3 regions of the Streptomyces sp. NPDC006283 genome follow, and region 2 is predicted to be linked to each of the others. Evidence: riboswitches for the same ligand, from Rfam matches in the RefSeq annotation. Region 2 holds a riboswitch; each other region holds the start of a gene.

Region 1 (6,469 bases), on a different contig from region 2:
TCACCGCGGCGGTCCGGCGGCTGCTGCCCGCAGTGACGGAGGACGACCTCCGGCCGGCACCCGCGGGCGTGCGGGCGCAGGCGGTACTGCGGGACGGGACGCTGGCCGACGACTTCCTGATCCGCGAGGCACCGCGCACGGTGCACGTGCTGAACGCCCCCTCGCCCGCGGCGACGGCGTCCCTCCCGATCGGCCGCGAGGTCGCCCGCCGCGCCCTCACCTCGCTCGCGGACACCCGCCTCCGCCCCGCCCGCTGATCCGGCCGCCCAGTGCTGCCCGGCGGCAGCCGGGGCGGTGCCGACGCCGCCGCCGTCATGGCGCTCCGGCCCTTCGCCCGGCCCGGCCGGGCTCGCAGCCGCGCCCTCGTAGAATCGGAGCACTGTGTCTGAGCTCCGTGACCCCACCCCCGACGCCCCCCGCCACTTCATCCGCGCCAAGGGCGTGCCGCGCTTCCCCGGCGGGCCCGCCGCCGACCCCGCAGGGTCGCACCACGAGCGCCGCATCCGCAGCTTCCAGCCGCGGCGCAGCCGGGTCACCGCCGGGCAGGGCAATGCGCTGCAGCGGCTGTGGCCGGTGTGGGGCCTGGACATCGACGGGCACCGAGTGCTCGACCTCGAGGAGATGTTCGGCGGGCTGCCGGTCGTCCTGGAGATCGGCTTCGGCATGGGCGAGGCCACCGCGCAGATGGCCGCCGACGACCCGGGAACCGGAATCCTCGCGGTCGACGTCCACACTCCCGGCCAGGGCAACCTCCTCGGCCTCGCGGAGCGCAGCGGCCTGTCCAACATCCGGGTGGCCAACGGCGACGCGATCATTCTGCTGCGCGAGATGCTCCCGCCGCGCTCGCTCGACGGGATGCGCGTCTATTTCCCGGACCCCTGGCCCAAGAAGCGGCACCACAAGCGCAGGCTGATCCAGCCCGCCTTCCTGGACCTCGCCGCCCAGCGGCTCAAGCCGGGCGCCGTCCTGCACTGCGCGACCGACTGGGAACCGTACGCCGAGCAGATGCTCGAGGTGCTCTCCGCGCACCCGGACTTCGAGAACACCCAGCAGGACGGCGGTTTCGCGCCACGTCCCGCGTTCCGTCCGCTGACCCGCTTCGAGGGGCAGGGGCTGGACAAAGGCCACAAGGTGCACGATCTGCTCTTCCGCCGGGCGCAGCCCGACGCGTGAGGCCGGCGGGGGCACCCGGACCGGAGCCTGATGCCGGCGGGGTGGCGTACCACGCACCGTCGCCAGTTGCGTACCACGCACCGTCGCCAGTTGTCGGTGCGCCTCGTTAGGGTCGACGGGTGTCCGACTCGTCCGCGCAGCCGCCCCCGGAGCACCGACCGCCCCGCCCGGCGGTGATGTCGCAGGTGCCGCCGCATCCGGTGCTTCCGGCGTGCGAGCAACAGCATGTCGACGCGACCCTCACCGAAGTGCCGGCGCCTGCGCGGCGGCGTTACAAGCCGCGTGCCTCGAAGCTGTGGCGCAGCAGGGCCCTTCGTGCAGGCGTGATGATCACGCTGCTGGCCCTGTGCGGCCTGGTGATCCTGGTGCTCGTACGGGAACAGACCGGCACCCACGGCTTCCTGGTCGGACTCGGCCTGGCCACGCTCCCGGTCCCTTTGCTGCTGGCCGCGTTCCGCTGGCTGGACCGGGTGGAGCCGGGCCCGTGGCGGAATCTCCTCTTCGCCTTCGCGTGGGGCGCGTGTGCCGCGGCGCTGATCGCGATCATCGCGAACACCTTCGCGACCCGCTGGATAGCCACCGCGACCGCCGACCCGGCATCCGCCGACACCCTCGGTGCGACGGTCATAGCGCCGGTCGTCGAGGAGAGCGCGAAAGCCGCCGCGATCATGATGATCTTCGTCTTCCGCAGACGGGACTTCACCGGGATCGTGGACGGCGTGGTGATCGCCGGTTTCACGGCCACCGGCTTCGCCTTCACGGAGAACATCCTCTATCTGGGCAACGCGTTCGGCGAGGACCAGGCGATGGGTGCCTCCGGCCTGGCCTCCGTGACCGCTGCGACGTTCTTCGTGCGCATCGTGATGTCGCCCTTCGCCCATCCGCTGTTCACCGTGCTGACGGGCATCGGCTTCGGCGTCGCGGCGCTCGGTGCCCGCCGCCGCCGGCGTCTGCGGCGCACGGCGCTGCCGATGCTGGGCCTGGCGCTCGCGATGGGCATGCACGCCCTGTGGAACGGCTCGGCGTCCTTGCTGGGCCCGTGGGGCTTCTACGCGGTGTACGGGGCGTTCATGGTGCCGGCCTTCGGTCTGCTCACCTGGCTGACGATATGGACCCGCCAGCGCGAGCTGCGCACGATATCCGACGAGCTTCCCGCGTACGCCGCGGCCGGCTGGATGTCGGCGGCCGAGCCGTCCGCGCTGTCGTCGATGCGGGCCCGCGCCATGGCGCGCGACTTCGCCCGGCGCATGTACGGACCGGCGGCCGGGCATGCGGTGTCGGAGTACGAGGCGTTCGCGACGTCGCTGGCGTTCCTGCGCCACCGGGCCCACCGGGGGGCGGCGGGCCCGGACTTCGTGGAACGCGAGCAGGAGCTGCTGCACCATCTCTGGCAGCGCAGAGCCGTCGCCGGCCCCTCGCTCGCGTACGCGGCAGAGGCCACCGGCCGAATACGGGTGCCGCCGCCGTACCGCAACTACGACGGTTACAACCCGTACCGCTCCTGAGACGCCCCGCCGACGCGTCAGACGGACGCGGCAGTCAGCGCGGCCAGCTCGCCGCCGGTCAGCTCGAGGTCCGCGACGGCGACGAGAGCCGCGAGCTGCTCGACCGTACGGGCGGAGGCGATCGGCGCGGCGACGGTCGGCTGCGCGGCCAGCCATGCGAGAGCGACGGTCGCGATCTCTGCACCGCGCGCCTGCGCGACCTCGTCGAGCGCGGCGAGGACCCGAAGGCCGCGCTCCGACTCGAGGTGCTTGGACGCGCCCTGGGCCCGCGCGCTCTCCACCGCGGCGCCCGGCCGGTACTTGCCGGTGAGGAAACCGGACGCCAGCGCGTAGTAGGGGACGGCGGCGAGTCCGGCGCGGGCGGCGGTGTCCTGCAGTTCGCCCTCGTAGGTGTGGCGGGAGACCAGGTTGTAGTGCGGCTGCAGCGCCGTGTAGCGGGCGAGACCCTCGCGTTCGGAGAAGTCCAGGGAGGCCTGGAGCCGCTCGGCGCTGAGGTTGGAGGCGGCGATCGCGCGGACCTTGCCTTCCTTCACCAGGTGGTCGAGGGCGGTGACGATCTCCTCGACGGGGACGGACGGATCATCGAAGTGGGTGTAGTAGAGGTCGATGTAGTCGGTCCCCAGCCGGGCCAGCGACTCCTCAGCCGCAGCCTTGATCGTGGTGGCCGAGAGGCCCTTGTGACGGGGGTGGGCGCCGACCTTGGTGGCGACGACGACTTCTGAGCGGTTGCCGCGGGCGGCGAGCCACTTCCCGATGAGCGTCTCCGACTCGCCGCCCTCGTTTCCGGGCACCCACGCCGAGTAGCTGTCGGCGGTGTCGACGAAGTTGCCGCCCGCGGAGGTGTACGCGTCGAGCACGGCGAAGGTCCGCGTCTCGTCGGCCGTCCAGCCGAAGACGTTGCCGCCGAGGGCGAGCGGAAAGACGCTGAGGTCGGAGGAGCCGAGGGTACGCAGAGAGGTCATGCGTCGATCAACCACTCGGCCTCTACGGCGTATTCCGGCAACCCGGGCGTCGGGGGGTGTGCGCCCGGGCTGCCGGGGACATGGGTGTGCCCGGCACAGGAATCGCCGGCTGCCTCCCTCAGTGGTGCCGAGGCGCCGCGGTGGTCCCGTACCGGGCAGAGGTCAGACCGTGAGGCCCTTGCCACGCAGCCAGGCCATGGGGTCGATGCCGGAGCCGCCCGCGGTGTGCACCTCGAGATGCAGGTGCGGCCCGGTGACATTGCCCGTGGCACCGACGCGTCCGATGGTTTCGCCGGTCGTCACCTTCTGGCCGGCACTCGCCGTCATCGACGACAGGTGGGCGTACAGGATCTCGGTGCCGTCGTCGAGCTCGAGCACGATGCGGTAGCCGTAGGAGCCGGACCAGCCCGCGGACTTGACCGTGCCGCCATGCACGGCCTTGACCGGGGTTCCCGTCGGGGCGGCGAAGTCGAGGCCGGTGTGCTGCCCGGAGGACCACATCGAACCGGACTCGCCGTACGTGGAGGTGAGCGTGTACGAGGAGGTGGGGAGGGCGAAGCTCTTGGCGAGCTCGGCGAGACGCTCTGCCTCCGCCTTGGCCCGCGCGGCCTCCTCGGCCTTGCGCTTCTCCTCTGCGGCCTTGGCTTCCGCCGCGCTCTGCTGCTTCTCGGCAGCGGCCGCGGCCTGTTCGGCGGCGAGCGTCTCCGCGGCCGCCTTCGCCTCGGCGTCCACCTCCGCCTGCTGCTGCTCGGCCTGCTGGAGGATGCGGGCGCGCAGTGCCTCGCCCGCGCCCGCCCCCTGAGCGGAGCTTCCGCCGCCGTCGGCGACGGTCGTCGCGGCGGTGAGCGGGGCCGTGTTCGCCTGCGCGGCGGAGTCCGCGGAGTCGTCCGAGATCAGGGAGCCGACGCCGGGAAGGGACTTGGCGTCGGGGAGTTTGTCCGTGATGGCGTCGGGCAGAGATATGGAGACCGCGGGCTTGTCCTGCGCGGTGGCTATGCCGCCCGCACCGACAGCGGCGATCACGCCGACTCCGAGCACCGTGGAGCTGCGGGCGAGCCCGCCGCGCTGCTTGATGACGCGGTGCCGGCCGCGCACCGGGCGGATGGAGTCCTCGGTGGGATTCCACTCCTCCCAGGTCCGCTCGGGTGCGTCGTCGCCGAAGCGTTCGGACGCGAAGCGGGCCTCGGGGGCAGGCATGTTGGACGCCACGAAGGCGTTCTCCTTCCTTCCTTGTCGCCTACCGGGTTAGCTGACGGGTTCGGAGCAGGAAGGTCTCCTACGAGTACCTCGACCGCTCGACGGAGCGGCAAAAGGTGCCCGATTCACCCCAATTGGTGGTTCCCCGGCTCCCTTGCGGGATTCGGCGCGTGCGCACGGTGCCGCCACTTACGACGGCTGGGACGACCGCGCTGCGTTATCGAACGTTAATAGACCCCGGGGCCGGAATCCAAGCTGTTCCCGGTGATCGTTAACGGCTTCGGCCGGGACTTAACCGGACAGAAGCGGCCGGAACCGGGCGACTTGATCAAACGTCAGACGTGCTCATGTTTCTGATGGTGCGTTACTTGTTATGCGGAGGGGTGCGTCACGACTACGCACCGCAATCAGGACGGGTCTGCCGGAACCGCTGCCACCGTTCGGCGCCGCTCCGGCCGGCCCGCCGCGGGCCGGCCGACCGCCAGCAGCGCCATGTCGTCGTTCGACCCTCCGCCCGTGTGCCGGCGGACATCGTCGATCAGTGCGTCCAGAAGCTCGTCCGGCCCGGAGAAGAGTCGCCCGCCGAGCCCCTCGACGGGATCGTAGAAGACCCCCCGGTCGTCGCGCGCCTCCGTCACCCCGTCCGTGTAGAGCAGCAGCGTCGCCCCGTCGGGCAGCGGATACTCGTCCGCCCGGTCCGGCCACGTCCCCAACTCCCCCATTCCCAGCGGCAGCGCCGCCTCCGACGGCTCGAGCATGTCGACACCACCGTCGGCACGCAGCACAAGCGGATCCGGATGGCCACGGTTCACGAGCCGTACCAGGGCCCCGCCGCGCGGGATCTCGCCCAGCACGGCGGTAGTGAACCCCTCGACCCGGTCGAGCCCCTCCCGCCGGATGCCCTCCCGCCGAAGCGCCCGCTCCAGCCGCTGGGCCACGCCCTGCAAGGAGCTCTCCTGCTCGGCCGCCTCACGGAACGCCCCGATGATCACGGCCACCGTCCCGACCGCGCCGAGCCCCTTGCCCCGCACATCGCCGACGACGAGCCGTACCCCGTGCGGGGTGTCCTGCACGGCGAAGAGGTCGCCACCGATGAACGCGTCCGCCTGCGCCGCCTCGTACCGCGCGGCGATGCGCAGGCCGCCGATCCGCTCGACCGGCTCGGGCAGCACGGCCCGCTGCGCGGTCTCCGCGATGACCCGGGCCGAGGCGAGCTTCTCCCCGCTGCGCCGCACGACACGATTGATGAGCAGTGCGAGGGCGGCGACAGTCAGCAGCGTGGTCGTCTCCGTGAGCGCTGTGATCTGCCCGGCCGTCCGGTTCACGACATGCAGGCCGCTCACTGCGATCACCGCCGCGATCCCGGTCAGCAGCGTCGTGACCCAGCTGACGACAGGCGCCGCGATGAGCGGGGCTGCGGCGAAGAGGGGTACCGCGGTGAATTGGGCCGGGGTCAGGAGGTCGAAGACGACACCGCCGGCGATCATCAGGGCCGGCAGCCCGCGTACGGGCCACGGGGCCCTCCGGGAGCCGACCTGGTTTCGCAACTCCTGTCCCAAGGGTGGTCTCCTGCCGGGTCCGCTGACGGCCGCGGACTACTGCCGCGCCCTACCCAGGCTGAGTGCCGACGCG
Region 2 (6,469 bases):
CCCGAGGGCCAGCAGAAGCTCAACGAGGCCTTCACCGCCGCCGCGAAGTCCCTCGACATCGACGTGAACCCGCGGTACGGCGCCTGGGACGACAAGAAGCTCGAGCTCGGGGCCTACAAGGCGCCCTGGATCACCCAGGTCTCGCAGGGCACGGAGCCGGTCGAGGCGGGCGCGTAGGGGCTCGGGATGGGCTCGGCAGGCCCTGGCTCCCCCACAGCCTTCGGCGTGGGCGGGGCCCCCACCCCCACAGCCTTCGGCGTGGGAGGTACCCCACCTCCGCCGTGCGATCGCACGCATCAGACCCCTCCCCCCACGCCCCGCGGGCGTGGGGGAGCCCCCACACTGATCCGGCCTGGCCCGAACGAAAGAACCCGGCGGGAGGTAGGTTCGTGGCGTGACCACCGAAGTATCCGCCGCCGGCCGTATCGTCCTGCTCACCGCCAGCCACCGCGTCGCGCCGGGTCTCCTGTCCTGGCCCGCCTGGCAGACGCTGCACGCCGCGGACCGGGTGCTGTGCGCCGACGCCGCGCACCCGCAGCTGTCGTATCTGCGCGAGGCGGGCATCGCCGTGGAGCAAGCCGCGCCGAGCGCGCAGGAGCTCGTGGACGCCTGCGCCGACGGACGTACGGTCGTGGTGCTCGCCTCCGGCGAGGGCGACCGGGCCCTGACCGACGGCCTGGCCCGCCTCGGCGGCTCGGGCCGGGTGCAGATGCCGGACCTGGAGCTGCTGCCGGGCGCGTACGACCTGCCGGGCGCCCGGCTGCTGGACCTGATCGAGGTCATGGACCGTATCCGGCGCGAATGCCCCTGGTCGTCGCAGCAGACCCACAAGGGCCTCGCCAAATACGGCATCGAGGAGGCGTACGAACTCGTCGAGGCCATCGAGGACGGCGACCGGGACGAGCTGCGCGAGGAACTGGGTGACGTCCTGCTTCAGGTCGTCTTCCACGCGCGCATCGCGCAGGAGGACCCGGACGAGCCGTTCTCGGTCGACGACGTGGCGGGCACGATCGTCGAGAAGCTGATCCACCGCCACCCGCACGTCTTCGGGGACGAGACCGCCTCGACGCCGGAGGAGGTCAAGGCCCACTGGCTGCGCACCAAGGCGGTCGAGAAGCAGCGCGAGTCGGTCACCGACGGTGTGCCCCTCGGGCAGCCGGGTCTGGCGCTCGCGGCGAAGCTGGCGTCCCGGGTCCGCACGGCGGGCCTCGGCGTCGACCTCCCGTCCGGCGCGGGCGTCGGCCACGAGCTTCTCGCCCTCGCCGTACGCGCGGAGGCGGACGGCGTCGACCCCGAGGCCGCGCTGCGGGCCGCCGCACGCGTCTACCGGGACGCGATCCGAGCGGCGGAGGGGCACACCGGCGCGGCCGGTAACGTCGAGGGGTGAACGACCCGAACAGCGCCCCTGAACTCTTCACCTGGGAGTTCGCGACCGACCCCTACCCCGCCTACGCCTGGCTGCGCGAGCACTCGCCCGTGCACCGGACCGTGCTGCCCAGCGGGGTCGAGGCGTGGCTGGTGACCCGGTACGCCGACGCCCGGCAGGCACTGGCCGACCAGCGCCTGTCGAAGAACCCCGCGCATCACGACGAGCCGGCGCACGCCAAGGGGAAGACTGGTATCCCCGGCGAGCGCAAGGCAGAGCTGATGACGCATCTGCTGAACATCGACCCGCCCGACCACACCCGGCTGCGCCGTCTCGTCTCCAAGGCGTTCACACCGCGCAGGGTGGCCGAGTTCGCGCCGCGGGTGCAGGAGCTGACGGACCAGCTCATCGACGCCATCCTCGACAAGCAGCACGGGGCGGGAAAGGGGGAGGCGGACCTCATCCACGAGTTCGCCTTTCCGCTTCCCATCTACGCCATCTGCGACATGCTCGGCGTCCCCCGCGAGGACCAGGACGACTTCCGCGACTGGGCGGGCATGATGATCCGCCACGGCGGCGGGCCGCGCGGCGGAGTGGCCCGCTCCGTGAAGAAGATGCGCGGCTATCTCGCGGAGCTGATCCACCGCAAGCGCCAGGAGCCCGGTGACGACCTCATCTCCGGTCTCATCAAGGCCTCCGACCACGGCGAGCACCTGACCGAGAACGAGGCCGCCGCGATGGCCTTCATCCTTCTCTTCGCCGGCTTCGAGACCACCGTCAACCTCATCGGCAACGGGGTGTACGCGCTGCTGCGCAACCCCGGCCAGCGTGAGCGCCTCCAGGCGTCGCTCGCCGCCGGCGAGAGCGAGCTGCTCGCGACCGGGGTCGAGGAACTGCTGCGCTACGACGGGCCGGTGGAGCTCGCGACCTGGCGGTTCGCCACGGAGCCGCTCACCGTCGGCGGGCAGCGGATCGCGTCGGGCGACCCCGTACTCGTCGTCCTCGCGGCCGCCGACCGCGATCCGGAACGCTTCGACGAACCGGACACCCTCGACCTGGCGCGGAGCGACAACCAGCATCTGGGGTACGGGCACGGCATCCACTACTGCCTCGGCGCGCCGCTCGCCCGTCTCGAGGGGCAGACGGCTCTCGCCACGCTGCTCCGCAGAATGCCGGACTTGCGGCTTGCGGGCGATCCGGCCGATCTGCGGTGGCGCGGTGGGCTCATTATGCGTGGATTGCGCACTCTGCCCGTTGAGTTCACGCCTCAAACAAACTGACGATCTGTCAATTCTGTGACTTTCACGTGATCTCCGCTGCATCGACTTGTGACTCACGTTCGAATGCGGCTACGTTCACCGACGACTCGGCAGGCATCAGCAGGCCGCACAGTCCACAGCTGTCACGCGAAAGGCAACCGCATGCTCTCCGGGAACGGACGACACCGCCGACCCCGCCAGGCTCCGGCCCTCATTGTCGCGGCAGGGGTGACCGGTTCCGCCATCGCCATTCCGCTGCTCGGTGCGGGCTCGGCGTCCGCGGCAGAAGCGAACGTGTGGGATCGCGTCGCGGAGTGCGAGAGCGGCGGGGCCTGGAGCGCCGACTTCGGCAACGGTTTCTACGGCGGGCTGCAGTTCTCGCAGGAGACCTGGGAGACGTACGGCGGTACGGCGTACGCGCCGACCGCCGACCTCGCGAGCCGTTCCCAGCAGATAGCGGTCGCGGAGAAGGTGGTCGCCGATCAGGGCCCGCAGGCGTGGCCCGCCTGTGGCCCGCTCGCCGGGCTGACGGGCGACAGTGCCGACACCGGTGTCGACCCGGGCCTCCTGCCGCTGCCGGGGCAGAGCGACGCGCCCGCCGACGAGCCGTCGACGGGCCCCTCCGAATCGACTGAGCCGGCCGAATCCGAGAACACTTCGGACTCTTCGGGCGAGGCCGACAAGGAGGACCGTGCGGGCACGGCCGAGCCGTCGGGTGACGTCACCGGGCAGCCGGCCCCGAAGGATGGCGACGCGACCGACCCTGCCGGGACGGGCACTTCCGACGCCTCGGAAGGTGCCACCGGGGCGGACCCGGCCGACGATGCCGCCGGCGGCTCCGGCAAGCACCGCGGCGAGCCGGCCGACGACGAGACGGAAAGCGGCGATACAGGCGAAGCGCGTGAAACCGGTCGCCATGCCTCACGGGGTGACGATTCCGCCCGTAACGGCGTGGACGAGGCAAACGGCCCCGGTGCGTACACCGTTCAGCCCGGCGACAACCTGTGCGACATCGCTGCCGAGCGGAAGGTCCCCGGTGGGTGGCCGGCGCTCTACGAGGCCAACGAGACGATCGTCGGGTCCGACCCCGATCTCATCCTGCCTGGTCAGCAGCTCGACCTGGGTCTGAAGTAGGGTCAGTTCGGCGGGGTGATTCGCGGCTCTATGTCCGTTCTGTTCCAGTGAGACAAGCGTCTCTTTGCGGCAACTGGCCCCCATCGTCCCCCGATTCCGGCCACTTTGCCCCTCACCTGTAAAAACGGACACACTCCGGCAGTTGAATTGGGCGATTTCTCCCCGATGTTCGTCTTTGAACATCGGGGAGCGCTGTGTTTACGGTCTGAACGCTCGCCACCGCGGGCACCGTCGACCGTCACGCCGAATCCTGCCGTCGGTCGGGGGTAACACTCGTCGCTCACAGCGCCGAAGGCAGGAGCGGGGGACCCAAGGTAAGTGCCGGTCCCGGCCGTCCGCGGAGGACGGCCGTGAACGGCTAGGGGTGGAGCCGCGCGCAAGGACGCGCGGCCGGGCACTCACAGGTCCGAACCCGACAGCTCACCTCGTAGGCGTCGGTGAGGAGAAGCTTCATGCTGCGTTCCAGCAAGGCCAAGCACCGTCGCCCCTCGAAGGCCGTCCGTATCGCCACCCTCGCCGGTGTCGCCGGTGCCGCCATCGCCGCACCGATGCTCGGCGCCACCTCCGCCTCCGCCGCGACCACCTCGGAGTGGGACGCGGTCGCCCAGTGCGAGTCCGGCGGCAACTGGTCGATCAACACGGGCAACGGGTACTACGGCGGCCTGCAGTTCTCCGCCTCGACCTGGGCCGCCTACGGAGGCACCGCGTTCGCCTCGAGTGCCGACCAGGCGTCCAAGTCGCAGCAGATCCAGATAGCCGAGAAGGTCCTCGCCGGCCAGGGCAAGGGCGCCTGGCCGCACTGCGGCGTCGGCCTGTCCAGCGCCTCGCCCGAGAGCGGCTCCACCGAGCAGTCGCAGCCCTCCGCCGAGCGCTCCGAGGTCCCCACCACCCGCTCCGAGCGCTCCGAGGCCCCCGCCCCGGCCAAGAAGGCCGAGACGGCCGCCGGCAAGGCCAAGTCCTTCAAGAAGGGCGACGGCGAGTACAAGGTCAAGGCCGGCGACACCCTGAGCTCGATCGCGGAGGCCGAGAAGGTCAAGGGCGGCTGGGAGAAGCTGTTCGAGCTGAACAAGGACATCGTCGAGAACGCCGACGTGATCCACCCGGGCCAGCAGCTCCACCTGAGCTGACCTCCCCCGGTGAGTGAGGGGCACCTCCCGCACCGACAGGGCAGGAGAGCACCCTCGTGTCTCACGGGATCCGAGCACCCCGGTCCGGCGCACCTTCCCCCGAACGCGCCGGGCCGGGGTTCGGTCCGTCCGGGGCCGGAACCGTGGACCGGGGCCGGAACCGCGGACCCGGGTCGGCCTTCCGGGGCCGGAACTGCGGCCCGCTTGCGGGTCCTCCGAGGCCGGAGAGGGGCCCAACATCGGTTACCGACAGGTAGATCCGACCCTGTTTGTCCGGTGACGAGAGTCTTGATGCCCTTTTTCGTCCCAGCGGGCGGGCATCGGCCTGCCTTTGCCCCCGGGCCGGTTAGGCTCTTGCCGCAAGGCCAAGCAGACCTCTGCACTTTTTCTCGCGTCACATCCCAGAAGGAGATGCTCGTGCCGTCCATCGACGTCGTCGTAGCCCGGGAAATCCTGGACTCCCGAGGCAACCCCACGGTCGAGGTCGAGGTTGGCCTCGACGACGGCAGCACGGGTCGTGCTGCAGTTCCGTCCGGCGCCTCCACCGGTGCGTTCGAGGCTCTCGAGCTCCGCGACGGTGACCAGAACCGCTACCAGGGCAAGGGTGTCGAGAAGGCCGTCCTCGCCGTCATCGAGCAGATCGGCCCGGAGCTCGTCGGCTACGACGCGACCGAGCAGCGCCTGATCGACCAGGCGATGTTCGACCTGGACGCCACCCCGGACAAGTCCTCCCTCGGCGCCAACGCCATCCTCGGCGTCTCCCTCGCCGTGGCGCACGCCGCCTCCGAGGCCTCGGACCTTCCGCTCTTCCGCTACCTGGGCGGCCCGAACGCGCACCTGCTGCCCGTTCCGATGATGAACATCCTGAACGGCGGCTCGCACGCCGACTCCAACGTGGACATCCAGGAGTTCATGATCGCGCCCATCGGCGCGGAGTCCTTCTCCGAGGCCCTTCGCTGGGGCACCGAGGTCTACCACACCCTCAAGAAGGTCCTGAAGGAGAAGGGGCTGTCCACCGGCCTCGGCGACGAGGGCGGCTTCGCGCCGAACCTCGACTCCAACCGCGCCGCCCTCGACCTCATCCTCGAGGCCATCAAGGAGGCCGGTTACGCCCCCGGCAAGGACATCGCGCTGGCGCTCGACGTCGCCGCCTCCGAGTTCTACAAGGACGGCTCGTACGAGTTCGAGGGCAAGTCCCGCTCGGCCGCCGAGATGACCGAGTACTACGCGGAGCTCGTCGAGTCCTACCCGCTGGTCTCCATCGAGGACCCGCTGTTCGAGGACGACTGGGCCGGCTGGAAGACCATCACCGACAAGCTCGGCTCGAAGGTGCAGCTCGTCGGCGACGACCTGTTCGTCACCAACCCCGAGCGCCTCGCCCGCGGCATCGAGGACGGCGCCGCGAACGCGCTGCTCGTCAAGGTGAACCAGATCGGTTCGCTGACCGAGACCCTCGACGCCGTCGAGCTCGCCCAGCGCAACGGCTTCAAGTGCATGATGTCCCATCGCTCCGGCGAGACCGAGGACGTCACCATCGCCGACCTGGCCGTCGCCACCAACTGCGGCCAGATCAAGACCGGTGC
Region 3 (6,469 bases), on a different contig from region 2:
GTGCCGTACGGGCGAGTCGGTGATCTCGGTGGACGGCGAGGGGACCGTTCGCCGGTGCCACTTCGTGCCGGCCGAGCTCGGCGATCTGTACGACGGCTCGTACCGCCGGGCGTTGCGCCCCCGCGCCTGCCCGATCGCCGCCTGCGACTGCCACATCGGCTATGTCCACCTGGAGACGCTCCCGCTGTACGACGTCTTCGCGGGCGGTGTCCTCGAACGCATCCCCTCAGCGCTCCCCGCGCAGGAACCTTCCGCACAGGAGCCTTCCGCACACGAGCCTCCCGCGCAGGAGCTTCCCGCGCGGGAGCGCACCCTGCCTCAGAGCGGGAGCAGGTCGGGGCGCTTGGCCTCCACGTGATCGCCGGAGCTCTCGCCGCGCAGCCGCCGTCCGATCCAGGGGGCCAGGTGTTCGCGCGCCCACTGGATGTCGTCGCGGCGCACCTCGAACGCCCCGCGCGGGGGCAGCGGCGGCCAGGGCTGGTCCGGGTCCGCAGGGACCTCGAGACCGAGCACCTGCGCGGCACGCAGGGCGACCCGGGTGTGGCCTTCGGGCGACAGGTGCAGCCGGTCCGCGTCCCAAGCCCGCCGGTCCTGGACGGACTTGAGCGACCACAGGTCGAGCACCGGGCAGTCGTACCGGTCCGCGATGGCCCGCACATGTGCCGTGTACGTGGCGATCCTGCCGCGCAGGTGACGCAGAACCGGCACGTCGCGGGTGTCGAAGCCGGTGGTCACCATGACGGTGCCCACCGAGCGCGCGAGGTCGGCGACGGCCCGTTCGAAGCGCTCGGCGACGGCGTCCGGGTCGGAGCCGGGCCTGATGATGTCGTTGCCGCCGGCGCAGAAGGTCACCAGGTCGGGCGCGAGTTCTTTGGCCCTCGGCACCTGCTCCTCGACGATCTGGTCGAGGAGACGCCCGCGTACGGCGAGGTTGGCGTACCTGAAGGTGTGTTCCGGCCTGCGGTCGGCGAGCAGAACCGCGAAACGGTCCGCCCAGCCGACGTATCTCCCGTCGGGCCCCGGGTCCCCCACGCCCTCGGTGAAGCTGTCACCGATCGCCGCGTACGACCCGAATGCGTTACTGATCTCTGTTCTCGAATCGTCTGCCACGGGAGCACATCTTTCCTTTACGGATGTGACCTACGCGACCGTAAGGAGGGGTTGACGCGGGGTGATCTTTGCCACCGGTCAAGATTCGGCCAATCCGGAATACGCGGAAGCCCCCGCTCCGCGTTGTGCGTGGCAGGGGCTTGCCGACGTGGACCGCCGGCCGGTGCTTGCAGCACCGCAGGCGAACGCCATGTCAGATCACCTGGGGCCCAGGGCGATCGGACGGGTCGGAGGGGTCAGAGGGAGACGCCGTGCTCCCGGAGGTAGGCCAGCGGGTCGATGTCGGAACCGTAGCTCGGGCCGGTACGGATCTCGAAGTGCAGGTGCGGGCCGGAGGAGTTGCCCGTGGATCCGGAGAGGCCGATCTGCTGACCACCGGATACGGACTGACCGCTGGAGACGCCCAGCGAGGAGAGGTGGGCGTACTGGGAGTAGGTGCCGTCCGTGTGCTGGATGACGACCTCATTGCCGTACGCGCCGCTCCAGCCGGCGGAGACGACAGTGCCCGCACCGACGGCCTTCACGGGGGTGCCGGAGGAGGCGGCGAAGTCGACACCGGTGTGGTAACCGCTGGACCACATGGCGCCGGAGGCGCGGTACTGCGTGGTGACGCCCGCGTCGACCGGGGCGGAGAAGCCGGACGCCGGGGCGGAGGCCTCCTTCGCGGGAGCCTCCTTGGCGGGAGCCTCGGCCTGCGGCGCGGCGGGCCGCGAGTCGTCACGCGAGGGACGGGTCTGCGACTCGGAGCGGGGCTCGGGGTCGTTCTTGACCTTGGACTTGGCGCCGATCGTCAGCTCGAGACCCGGGTGGATCAGCGCGGGGTCGGCGCCTATGGCCCGGCGGTTGTCGTTGAAGAGCTGCTTCCAGCCGCCGCGGACGTTCTGCTCCTCGGCGATCTTCGACAGGTAGTCGCCGGCAACGACGGTGTACGTCTTCGGGGCCTTGCCGGCGCCCTGAAGGGCTGCGGCCTCGACGGCGGCGGGGGCCGCGGCGGCGGTCTTCTCCGGAGCGGCGGCCGGAGCCGCCGCGGGTGCGGCATTGGCCGAGGTGGCGCCGAACAGGGGCAGCGCGATGGCGGCGCCACCCGTACCGGCGACGACGAAGCCACGGGTGATCGGGTTGGTCTTGGGACGGCGGTGCTTACCCTTTGCGGGCATGGCGCTTTCCTCTCCGGCGCCTGCGAGGTGAGCTGTCGGGTTCGGGCTGGAGATGCCCGGTCGTGAACGTGCACGACTTCACCCCAAGCCGTCCGAATTGACCGGAATCGGCGTACTACCTGGGTCCCCCGCTCCTGCCACACGTGGATGGGTTCGAATTCCGGTCGGCGGCAGGATGAGGCGGTCCGTCCGGATTGAGCGTGACCGTAGGCGAGTCGGGCAGTCCCGGACAAGCCACGATTTTCCCCGATCAATGACGAGGCCGATATCAACAGGGATTTCCCGGTCACCCTCCGTGGGCAACGGGGTATCAATTCCCTTGCCGAGAAGGGAATTCACGCGCCGGACGCGGCCACAGAACGTCACAGATATGACGCTGCTCACGGAGCACGGCCCATCTCCCCTGCTTACGGGGCACGTTATGCCGAAACAATCAATTCGGACAGAACATGCATTTAGCCACCTAATCCCGCACTTGCCGCAACGCGCTCACGCCCCCACCTCCCACCCCCCACAAAAGGAACGAGAATGTGACGCCGGCCACGACGACGGGAAGGCCGAGGTCACTTCCCTGCACCGCTGACCGAAATGCACTCATTCGATGCAGATGCGTCATTTCGCCCCGCCGATGCCGGGGCATCCCTTCACAGAGCCGCGCAAGCCCGCACATCACCCCCCGTGCGGACCGCCGGGGTCACGCCCCCGGGGAAATCTGCCTGCGGCCGTCAACACCATTGGTTCATGGCCGAGATGAGTGCCTCATGAACGGGTGTCGTATGGTCGGAGCCGCGCCATCGTCGGCGACCAGCGCCGACGGCAGTACCTGAAGGAGTCCTCGTGACGCAGCAGCTGCCGCAGGCCCCCTCGACCGAGCCGGAGCTGACCGGCGTCCGCAACTTCCGGGACGTGGGCGGACTGCCGACCGTGGACGGGCGGCGGGTGCGGCACGGCCGACTGTTCCGCAGCGGACACCTGGCGCACGCGACGGCGAGCGACGCGGCGTTCCTCACGACCCTGGGACTCCACACGATCTTCGACTTCCGCAACGCCGCCGACCAGCGGCTGGAGGGCCCGGACGTCGAGCTGCCCGGTGTGCGCAATGTGAATCTGCCGCTGAGCGACCCGGCCGACGGTGCCGAGTTCTGGAAGATGGTCCGGGACGGCAACCTCGATCAGCTCAAGGCCATCCTCGACGACGGCAAGGGCGCCGGGCGGATGATCGCCTCGTACCGCATGATCATCAAGGAGCGGACGGCCGAGCACAGCCAGGTGCTGCACGCCCTGGCCGAGGACAGCGTCCCGGCCTTGATGCACTGCGCCGCCGGCAAGGACCGCGCCGGGCTGTCGATCGCCGTGTCACTGCTGGCCGTCGGCGTGGAGCGGGACGCGATCGAGGCCGACTACCTCAAGTCCAACGACCCGCACCGCCGCTACAAGGTCCGGCGCACCGACAGCTCCCCCGCCGGAATGTCCCCCGAGGTCTTGGAGCTGCTCAGCCCGCTCTTCGACGCCCGCGCCGAGTACCTGGCCGCGGCCTTCGACGCGATCGAGGAGAACTGGGGCACACCGGAGCGGTACCTCACCGAGGGCCTCAAGCTCTCCCCCCAGACCCGCGAGCGGCTGCGCACACGACTTCTCGAAGAGGGCTGAGGCACCGGATCACTGGCTCTGGCCGCCCACCAGGAACAGCAGGTAGAGGAATCCGGCGATGACGTGGCCCGCGATCAGATAGAGGAAGAGCCGGATCACCAGTCCTCGGGGGAACCGCTCCTCGTTGGAGCTCTCGCCGCCCGTGGCGCGTCGGTCCAGTGGGTCGTGGGACATGTTGTTCGTTCGCCTTCCTTACCGGTCAGAGGTGGGGTGCAGTTCCGGACTCTGCAGCAGCGTGTGCACGAACAGCAGCTCGGCCCCCTCGGGGCCGGCGGCGGCGATGCGGTGCGGGGTGAGCGAGTCGAAGTGCGCGCTGTCTCCGGGAGCCAGGTCGTACACCGTCTCGCCGAGGGTGAGCCGCAGCCGTCCCTCCACGACATGGAGCCACTCCTCGCCGGGATGCACGCGTTCCAGATCGCCCTGGACGCCGTACGGCACCGTCATCCGCAGGGCCTGCATCGCCCGGCCGGGGGCGCCGGCCCGTCGGTAGTGCCAACCGTCGGCCGCCGCGGGTTCGCGGCGGGCGCGGACGACCGGGTCCTTCTCCGGCGGCTGCTCGCCGAGGAGCTCCGCCACGGTCGTACCGTAGATCCGAGCAAGGGCGAGCAGCATCGGCAGCGACGGGTGCCGCCGGCCGGTCTCGAGTCGGGAGAGGTGGGCAGGTGACAGCCCCGCCCGCTGGGCGGCCGACTCGAGGGTGAGCCCGCGGCGGCGGCGCAGTTCGCGCAGCCGGGGCGCCATCTCGGGCAGCTCGTCGTGCGCCGGCTCGACGGTGGTGGTCATGCCTCCATTGCGCCAGAGTCCTGCCTCTGAGGCAAATTTCTTGCCTCAGAGGCAAACGGCCCCCGTCGGCCCGGCTCAGCGGTTCGCGACGGCCTGCTTCACGAGCGTCTTGCCGAAGTCCCACATCAGACCGCCGCCACCGTGGGCGTCGTCCATCACGGCTTCGAACGCCGTCATGAATCGGTCGACCTCGCGTTCGCCGATGATCAGCGGTGGAATCAGCTTGATCACTTCCATGTGGTCCCCGGACACCTGCGTGAGAATCCGGTGCCGCTGCATCAGCGGCACCACCACCATCTGCGCGAACAACCCCTTGCGAGCGGCCTGCAGCACCGTCCAGCGGCTGCGCAGCTTGATCGACTCCGGGCGGCCGAACTCGATGCCGATCATCAGGCCGCGTCCCCGTACGGCGTGCAGCAGCTCGTAGCGGTCGACGAGCGCCGCCAGCCGGGCACGCAGCAGCTCGCCGGTCACCCGTGCGTTCGCCACCACATGCTCGTCCTCCAGCACGGAGAGCACGGCGAGCCCGGCGGCCATCGCCTGGGCGTTGGAGCCGAAGCTCGCCGAGTGCACCAGCACCCGGTCCATCGACGAGTAGACCTTCTTGAAGATCCAGTCCCTGCCGAGGGTGGCGCCGACGGGCACATAGCCGCCCGACAGGGCCTTGGCCACACAGACGAGGTCCGGCTCGACGCCCGCCTCGTACTGGAAGGCGTAGAAGTCGCCTGTGCGCCCGAGGCCGGTCTGCACCTCGTCCACGATCAGCAGAGCCTTGTACTTGTGCAGCAGCTCCTGGGCCGCGCGCAGGAACCCCGGCGGGGTCGGGTGCACACCCTTTCCCTGGACCGGTTCCACGACGAAGGCCGCCACATCGCCGCGCACCAGCTCACGCTCGAGTGCGGCGAGGTCTCCCATCGAGATCGCGGTGTCGGGCAGCAGCGGGGCGAAGCCGTCGCGGAACCCGGGCTCCCCGTTGACCGAGAGCGAGCCGGTGGTCAGCCCGTGGAAGGCGTGCGTGCAGTACAGGATCCTCGGCCTGCCCGTCGCGTACCTGGCGAACTTCAGTGCCGCCTCCACGGCCTCCGTACCGCTGTTGCCGAAGTAGACCCGCTCGAGGTGCGGGGTGTGGGCGAGCAGCTTCTCCGCCAGCAGCCCCGGGAGCGGCTGGCAGTCGAAGCGGGTGAGATCGGCGAGCTGGGCGTCCAGCACGTCGTGCAGCGCCTTGCGTACGACGGGGTGGTGCCGGCCGAGCCCCATCACCCCGAAGCCCGCGAGCATGTCGAGGTAGTCGTTGCCTTCCGCGTCGTAGAAGTAGGCGCCCTCGGCCCGCTGGTAGACCTTGTCGAAACCGATGGTGTGGAGCATGCGCGGCAGCTGGTGGTTGAGGTGCCGGGCGTGCAGCTCGTACCGCTCGGCGCCCCGCCTCGCCAGAAGCTCCGCCAGGTCGAAGCCCTTGCGATGCTCCGTCATTCGTCGGCCCTCCTCGACCTCGGTCATTCCTCCCTCCTCCTCGACCTGGGTCATTCCTCGTCCCTCCTCGACCTCGGTCATTCCTCGGTCCTCCTCGACAGGGGCGCCTCCCGCGCTCGGGGCGCGGGAGGAGTGGGTGAAGGTCACACGGGGCCGGTCATCGGCTGCTCGACAGCGACTCCCGGGCGGCCCGGAGGGACTCCTTGAGCGAGCCCATGGTGGCGAGCACGGCGGTGGGCTCGTAGCCGCAGTGGGCCATGCAGTTGGCGCAGCGCGGGTCCTTGCCTCGGCCGTACTTC

The links. Region 2 has a riboswitch for cyclic di-AMP ahead of ABZ070_RS12865 (transglycosylase family protein). Riboswitches for the same ligand answer to the same signal wherever they lie in the genome.
Region 1: linked by a shared signal. The riboswitch ahead of ABZ070_RS22725 (M23 family metallopeptidase) and the one ahead of ABZ070_RS12865 (transglycosylase family protein) in region 2 are both predicted to bind cyclic di-AMP.
Region 3: linked by a shared signal. The riboswitch ahead of ABZ070_RS12675 (LysM peptidoglycan-binding domain-containing M23 family metallopeptidase) and the one ahead of ABZ070_RS12865 (transglycosylase family protein) in region 2 are both predicted to bind cyclic di-AMP.

The regions. Positions count from the first base shown of each region.
Region 1 is NZ_JBEXRZ010000116.1:222-6,690, reverse strand. It holds gene lhgO (L-2-hydroxyglutarate oxidase) at 1-257, shown strand, start outside; gene trmB (tRNA (guanosine(46)-N7)-methyltransferase TrmB) at 427-1,173, shown strand; gene ABZ070_RS22735 (PrsW family intramembrane metalloprotease) at 1,350-2,678, shown strand; gene ABZ070_RS22730 (aldo/keto reductase) at 2,696-3,640, opposite strand; gene ABZ070_RS22725 (M23 family metallopeptidase) at 3,803-4,849, opposite strand; cyclic di-AMP (ydaO/yuaA leader) riboswitch at 4,860-5,016, opposite strand; gene ABZ070_RS22720 (PP2C family protein-serine/threonine phosphatase) at 5,245-6,396, opposite strand.
Region 2 is NZ_JBEXRZ010000046.1:28,673-35,141, forward strand. It holds gene ABZ070_RS12845 (SurA N-terminal domain-containing protein) at 1-177, shown strand, start outside; gene ABZ070_RS12850 (nucleoside triphosphate pyrophosphohydrolase) at 395-1,387, shown strand; gene ABZ070_RS12855 (cytochrome P450) at 1,384-2,646, shown strand; gene ABZ070_RS12860 (transglycosylase family protein) at 2,854-3,759, shown strand; cyclic di-AMP (ydaO/yuaA leader) riboswitch at 4,036-4,208, shown strand; gene ABZ070_RS12865 (transglycosylase family protein) at 4,212-4,886, shown strand; gene eno (phosphopyruvate hydratase) at 5,304-6,469, shown strand, end outside.
Region 3 is NZ_JBEXRZ010000045.1:27,404-33,872, reverse strand. It holds gene ABZ070_RS12685 (STM4011 family radical SAM protein) at 1-358, shown strand, start outside; gene ABZ070_RS12680 (SGNH/GDSL hydrolase family protein) at 319-1,110, opposite strand; gene ABZ070_RS12675 (LysM peptidoglycan-binding domain-containing M23 family metallopeptidase) at 1,347-2,267, opposite strand; cyclic di-AMP (ydaO/yuaA leader) riboswitch at 2,272-2,431, opposite strand; gene ABZ070_RS12670 (tyrosine-protein phosphatase) at 3,105-3,917, shown strand; gene ABZ070_RS12665 (DUF6126 family protein) at 3,927-4,091, opposite strand; gene ABZ070_RS12660 (helix-turn-helix domain-containing protein) at 4,110-4,700, opposite strand; gene ABZ070_RS12655 (aspartate aminotransferase family protein) at 4,776-6,170, opposite strand; gene hpnH (adenosyl-hopene transferase HpnH) at 6,328-6,469, opposite strand, start outside.